2 regions of the Cryobacterium sp. TMT4-31 genome follow, and region 1 is predicted to be linked to the other one. Evidence: predicted binding sites of a transcription regulator. Region 1 holds the regulator's gene; the other holds the start of a gene.
The links. Region 1 encodes HrcA, which represses chaperone genes, less so after heat shock. Its sites were predicted from a motif close to TTNGCACTCGNNNNNNNCGAGTGCNAA; they were not measured.
Positions count from the first base shown of each region.

Region 2: groES (co-chaperone GroES) is a predicted target of HrcA. The motif match lies at 1,031-1,057, and genes of this name have one in related genera.

Region 1 is NZ_SOGI01000068.1:70,161-73,569, reverse strand. Features, by position in the region: gene hemW (radical SAM family heme chaperone HemW) at 1-319, shown strand, start outside; gene E3T19_RS16950 (DUF4870 domain-containing protein) at 339-713, opposite strand; gene E3T19_RS16945 (DUF4870 domain-containing protein) at 823-1,224, opposite strand; gene hrcA (heat-inducible transcriptional repressor HrcA) at 1,427-2,446, shown strand; gene dnaJ (molecular chaperone DnaJ) at 2,506-3,409, shown strand, end outside.
Region 2 is NZ_SOGI01000053.1:51,737-55,145, reverse strand. Features, by position in the region: gene E3T19_RS12160 (SAM-dependent methyltransferase) at 1-987, opposite strand, end outside; gene groES (co-chaperone GroES) at 1,132-1,428, shown strand; gene rarD (EamA family transporter RarD) at 1,573-2,493, shown strand; gene E3T19_RS12145 (ABC transporter substrate-binding protein) at 2,664-3,409, shown strand, end outside.

The DNA.
Region 1 (3,409 bases):
CCACGTGGGTGGGGTGCGTTGGTGGAACGTCAAGCATCCGGCGGCGTACGCCGACCGCATTCTGGCCGGCCACTCACCGGCCGCCGGACGGGAAACCCTGGACGAGGCCACCCGCGAAACCGAACGGGTGCTGCTGCTCACGCGCATCCGTGAGGGAATCCCGGTGGCGACGTTGTCGACGCTCGGCCGCCGAGAGGTCGCCGGTCTGATCGCCGACGAGCTCATCGACGCTCGCGCGGCCATCGGCGGCAACATCGAACTGACCCTCACCGGTCGGCTGCTCGCCGACGCCGTGGTGCGCCGACTGCTTTCCGACTAGTGAGGCCCGGTTCTTACGATCAGCTGACGAACTTGATCGTCAGCGGGTAGGTGTACCACTCGCCCTTGTTCGCGGCGATCGCGGCCATGATGCTGAAGACGATGCTGAGGATCCAGGCGGCGGCCAGGATCAGGAAGCCGACGAGGATGACGGTGAGAATCGATCCGACCAGGTAGGCGATGGCCAGGGTGATCTGGAAGTTCAGGGCCGTCGCGGCGTGTGCGCGGATGAACGGACCGCGGTCCTTGAGCACGATGTAACCGATCAGGGCGGGCAGGAAGCCGAAGAGGATTCCGCCGATGTGGATCAGGGTCGCCCACAGCTTCTCGTCGGCCGGGCTCAGCTGGCTGGGTGCCTGGTACGGGTTGGCGGGGGGAGGCGTTGCCTCAGACATTAAATCTCCTTCGTGGGCGCTCGGGGGAGCGAGGATGGTGCTGGTCGAGCTGTCACCAGAATAGCGCCGGTCTCGGGCGCCCGCAGTGAGAAAACTAGCTGATCGGGCGCTAGTTGATCAGGCGCAGCGCGAACGGGTAGCGATACGGGCGGCCGTCTCGGGCGCTGACAAAACCGAGTACCGAGAAGATCGCGCCGATCAGCCAGAGCACCCAGGTGAGCGAGCCGAGCCCGGCCAGCAGGCCGAAGGTGAGAAGTGCCAGGACGGTGCTGAGCACGCTGATGGCGAGATAGCCGATCAACAGCGTGATCTGGAAGTTGAGCGCCTCCTTGGCCTCGCCGGCGGTGAATCGCCCGCGCTCCTTGAAGACCAGCCAGATGATCAGGGCCGGCAGGAACGAGAGGATGCCGCCCAGGTGCGCCAGGGACGCCCACAGCTTGTCCTGCTCCGGAGTCAGCGCAGCAGCGGTGCCCGACCCTGTCGGTTGTCCAGGCCCATTGGGATAGCTCATGACGATGCCCTTCGACGTGCAAGTGGATTCAGCGATGGAGAACAGCGGTGGATACCGCCACGGAGATACGTGTGCCACCACGGTACTGCGCGAATTCGTCCGTGAGCAACGGGTATCCCAGACGCCCGCGTTATGATTGGCAGTCATACGAAGAGAGTGCCAGCCGTCGGCGGCACAAACGGGAGAGGGAGGCGAGCGTCCAGTGGTATCAGACCGCAGCCTCGAAGTCCTTCGGGTCATCGTGCAGGACTACGTGGCCTCCCGCGAACCGGTCGGGTCCAAGTCGATCGTCGACCGGCACGCTTTCGGCGTCTCGGCCGCCACGATCCGCAATGACATGGCCCTGCTCGAAGAGGAAGAACTCATCGTCGCGCCGCACACGTCGTCGGGGCGCATCCCCACCGACAAGGGCTACCGACTGTTCGTGGATCACCTGGCCGACCTGCGTCCACTCACGGGCGTCCAACGGCAGGCCATCGAGGTCTTCCTCGGCCAGTCCGCCGATCTCGACGAAGTGCTCGCCCGCAGTGTCCGCCTGCTCTCCCAGCTCACCCACCAGGTGGCCCTGGTGCAATACCCCTCGTTGTCGCGGGCCACGGTGCGCCACATCGAGCTCGTGCCGCTCAGCGACACCCGGGTGCTCTCGGTGCTGATCACCGACTCCGGCAGGGTGGAGCAACGGGTCGTTGAACTGCCGCGCCCGATCGAGGAAGCCGCCCTGGCTGAGCTGCGCTCCAGGCTGAACGCCGTCGTCGGCGGCCTCGGCATGGCGGCCGCCGCCACGGCCCTGAGCGGCCCGACCGGTCTGGGATCGCCGGAGCAGACCGAGCTCGTCGATCTCATCACCGGCACCCTGCGCGATCAGGTCGGAGCGAACCGGCAGGACCGCCTGGTCATGGCCGGAGCCGCGAACCTCGTGCGCACCGAGGAAGACTTCACCGGGAGCATCTATCCGGTTCTCGAGGCCATCGAGGAGCAGGTGGTGCTGTTGCGCCTGTTCGGCGAAATGGCCACAGACCAGCACGGCGTGTCGGTGAGCATCGGCCGGGAGAACGCACCGTTCGGGCTCGGCGAGACCTCCGTGCTCACCAGCGGCTATACCTCCCGCGGCGACGCCGCCCGCCTGGGTGTGCTCGGCCCGACCCGGATGGACTACTCCAACAACATGGCGGCCGTGCGCGCCGTCGCCCGGTACCTCTCCCGACTGCTCGGCGAGAACTAGCCGCCCCACACCTATCTCGACCCGACTTCCCCACCCCAGAACCCCAAGGAGAGCCAGCTTTGGCTGACCACTACGAAGCACTCGGCGTCGCCCGCGACGCCAGCACCGACGAAATCAAGAAGGCGTACCGCAAGCTCGCCCGCCAGCTGCACCCCGACGTGAACCCCGGCGCCGAGGCGTCAGAACGGTTCAAGACCGTCACGCACGCGTACGACGTCCTCAGCGACCCCAAGCAGCGCCAGAACTACGACCGCGGCGGCTCCGGCAACGGCCAGGGCGGCGGCTTCGACGCCGGCAACTTCGGCGACATCTTCGAGACCTTCTTCGGCGGTGGCGGCGGCGGCAGCCGTGGTCCCCGTTCCCGGCGTGAACGCGGCCAGGATGCCCTCATCCGCGTCGAACTCGACCTGGACGAGGTCATCTTCGGCACCCACCGCGACATCGAGGTGGACACGGCGATCGTCTGTGCCACCTGTTCGGGCACCTGCTGCCAGCCGGGTACCTCCCCGGTCACCTGCGACATCTGCCACGGCACCGGCAGCATCCAGCGCGCCGTGCGTTCGCTGCTCGGCAATGTGATGACCTCCAGCCCCTGCGGCTCCTGCCGCGGCTACGGAACCATCATCGCCACCCCGTGCGTCACCTGCCAGGGCCAGGGCCGCGTGCGTGCCCGCCGCACCGTGCCGGTCGACATCCCCGCCGGCGTGGACACGGGCCTGCGCCTGCAGATGCCCGGCAGCGGCGAGGCCGGGCCGGCCGGTGGCCCGAACGGTGACCTGTACCTGGAGATGAAGGTGCGCCACCACGACGTCTTCAGCCGCGACGGTGACGACCTGCTCTGCACCCTCGAGGTGCCGATGACCGACGCGATCCTCGGAGCGACGGCCACGGTGAAGGCCCTCGACGGTGACATCGAAGTGGAACTGCGCCCCGGCGTACAGGCCGGCGAGATCCTCACGGTCA
Region 2 (3,409 bases), on a different contig from region 1:
CTCGAGCACCCGGAACGCCGTGGCGAACGGGGTGCGGGTCAGCGTCGGGCTGGTCAGGTAGGCCAAGCCCTCGCTGAGCATCGACGCATCCATCGATCGGGCGAGGTCACCGATCAGCCGGGCGCGGATGATGGCGCCGTCGGGTTCGTACACGTAGTCGCCGAGCTCGCCGACAGCCACATCCTCGCTGTCGGCAGGCGCGGTCAGCTCCGCGACTCCGTCCTTGCTGAGCAGTAGCGCCGACCGGCGGATGCCCGGCCGCGCGAGCGCACCGAACCACAGCCCCATCTCCACCAGCTTGCCGTCCACCGACACCCACTGGGCCTCCGCGGTCTCGGGGATCTGGTCGCGGTCGTGGCCGGGACCGAGCTTGACGCCGACGGGCATCCGTTTGCTCAGGGCGTAGACGTCATCGAGGTTGGGGGAGTAGTCCTCTGACCGGGTGAGCCGGCTGGTGTTGCCGTGCCCGGCCGTGCGGCGGGCCGGGTCGAACCAGAGCGCGTCGAACTCGGTGGGGTCGATGTCGGCCGCGTCGGCGCAGCGCACTGAGGAGGTCGGAAAGGGGGCCAGGTTGAAGCTGGCGACCGTGGCGGTGACCTCGTCGACGTCGATCGCGGTCACCGTCAGCTCCATCGCGGCCATCGCCATGGCGTCGCCGCCGATGCCGCAGCCCACGTCGGCGACCCGGGTGAGGCCGGCCTCCACGAACCGGCCGGCGTGCAGGGCGGCGACCCGCAACCGGGTGGCCTGCTCCAGGCCGGCCTCGGTGAACAGCATCCGGCTGGCAAAGTCGCCGAACTTGCCCGTCGCCTTCGCCCGCAGCCGGGACTGGTAGAGCACCGCGTTGACCAGGGCGGGGGAGTGCCCGGCCTTGCGTAGGGCACTGACCGTGCGCACGACGTCGGCACCGGCCTCGTAGACGGGCAGGGAGTCCAGCAGGCGCAGGCCTTCGGGTGAGAGCAGCTCAACGAGCTCGGCGCGTTCCATCCCGCAAACCTATCAAGCCAAACCGGGCCGCACCCCGAGCACTCTGGCACTCACGTTGCGTGAGTGCCAGTTGCGCCCTAAACTCGACTTAGCACTCTCGCTGTGAGTCTGCTAACTACGTCTTAGCTAAGAAAGAGGTCAACCGTGTCGGTCTCCATCAAGCCGCTCGAAGATCGCATCGTCATCAAGCAGGTGGATGCAGAACAGACCACCGCTTCCGGACTTGTGATCCCGGACACCGCCAAAGAGAAGCCCCAGGAAGGCGAAGTTGTCGCCGTCGGCCCCGGCCGCATCGACGACAACGGCAACCGCATCCCGCTCGACGTCGCCGTCGGCGACAAGGTGATCTACTCCAAGTACGGTGGAACCGAAGTCAAGTTCGGTGGCGAGGACCTCCTCGTTCTGTCGGCTCGCGACGTTCTCGCGGTCGTCGTTCGCTAGTCACACCGCATATCGTTGAATCCCGGATGGCCTCGGCCATCCGGGATTTTTCGCGTCCAGAGGGGTAGCAACGTGCACGAGAATCCGACAGATCCCACCGGGGCCGCCGAGCCGACCGAGCCGGTGGATGCGGCCCGGAGCGGGATGCGCCCGGTCCGCAGTTCCGCGAGCACGGGCCTCATCTTCGCGATCTGCGCCTACGGCATGTGGGGATTCCTGCCGTTGTATTTCCTTTTCCTGGCCCCGACCGGAGCGTTCGAGATCGTGGCCTGGCGGGTGCTGTTCTCGCTGGTGTTCTGCGCGGTCCTGATCCTGGCCACCCGGGCCTGGCGGCCGCTCGTGGCCGCACTGCGTTCGCCGCGCATCGTGTGGACGATGGGGCTGGCCGGGGTGTTGATCTTCATCAACTGGCAGACCTTCATCCTCGGCACCCTGAGCGGCCGCGTCGTCGAAACGGCGCTGGGCTATTTCATCAACCCGATCATCACGGTGCTGCTGGGCGTCCTGGTGCTGCACGAGAAGCTGCGCAGGGCCCAGTGGGCTGCCGTGGTGATCAGCTTCATCGCCGTGATCGTGCTCAGCGTCGGCTACGGCACCGTGCCCTGGATCTCCCTGATCCTGGCGTTCTCCTTCGGCTTCTACGGCCTGATCAAGAAGCGGGTCGGCGGTCACATCGACGCGCTCTCCGGGCTGACCCTGGAAACTCTCTGGCTCACGCCGATCGCGATCATCCAACTGGTCGTGGTCTCGCTGATCTCCGGCCTCACCTTCGGCACCGTCTCGACGGTGCACACCATCGCGCTGATCGGCACCGGTGTGCTCACCGCGGTGCCGCTGCTCTTCTTCGCGGCCGCGTCCCGGCGCCTGCCGTTGACCACGATGGGACTCGTGCAGTACCTCGCACCGGTGCTGCAATTCATCGCCGGCGTGGTCATCCTGCACGAGCCGATGCCGCCGGAACGGTGGCTCGGATTCGGGTTGGTCTGGCTCGCGCTGATCGTGCTGACCGTCGATATGGTGCGGGCGGGGCGGGCGCAGCGCCGGCCGGTTATCGACCCGATTTAGGGGCTCAGAGCCAAGCATCCTGATCAGGGGGCCGTTCGTAACGATTTGGTCGCGTTACACGGCTGTAACACGACCGCCTTGTTTGATGTCGTTCGGGTGAATACCTTTGCAGCACGGCAACGATCGTTTGCCGTGCTCTAACCTTCGATTCCCCTTACCCTAGGAGCAACATGAGCGTATTCGCGAAGGCCTCGGCCTCCCGCTCGGCCCGCGCCGTCGTCACCGGCGTCGCCATCTTCGGCGTCAGCGCCCTTCTGCTCACCGGATGCAGCACCGACGCAGCCGAGCCGGCCGCTTCGGACGCACCCGCGGCGGAAAGCACTGTCGCTGAGATCACCGCCGGCGACCGCGCCCTGGACCTGAAGGTCGGCACGATCCTCCCCCAGAGTGGTGGGCTCGCCTTCCTCGGCCCGCCCGAAGAAGCCGGTGTTCAGCTCGCCGTCGAGGAGATCAAAGCTGCCGGCCTGGGCATCGACATCGAAGCCATCCTCCGCGACTCGGGCGACACCACGACCGATACCGCCACCGTCTCCGTGACCGACCTGCTCTCGCAGGATGTCTCGGCGATCGTCGGTGCGGCGTCCTCGGGTGTCTCCAAGACCGTCATCGACCAGATCACCGGCGCCGGCGTCGTGCAGTTCTCGCCGGCCAACACCTCGGCGGACTTCACGGACTACGACGACAAGGGGCTCTTCTGGCGCACCGCTCCGTCCGACATCCTGCAGGGTGAAGTCCTGGGCAACCTGATCGCCGAAGACGGCAACAGCACCCTGGGCCTGATCGTGCTCAACGACGCCTACGGAACCGGCCTGGCCGAGTTCACCACCACGGCCTTCGAGGCTGCCGGCGGAGAGGTCGTCGCCAGCGCGAGCTTCAACGAGGGCGACGCCAACTTCTCGGCCCAGATCGCCGAAGT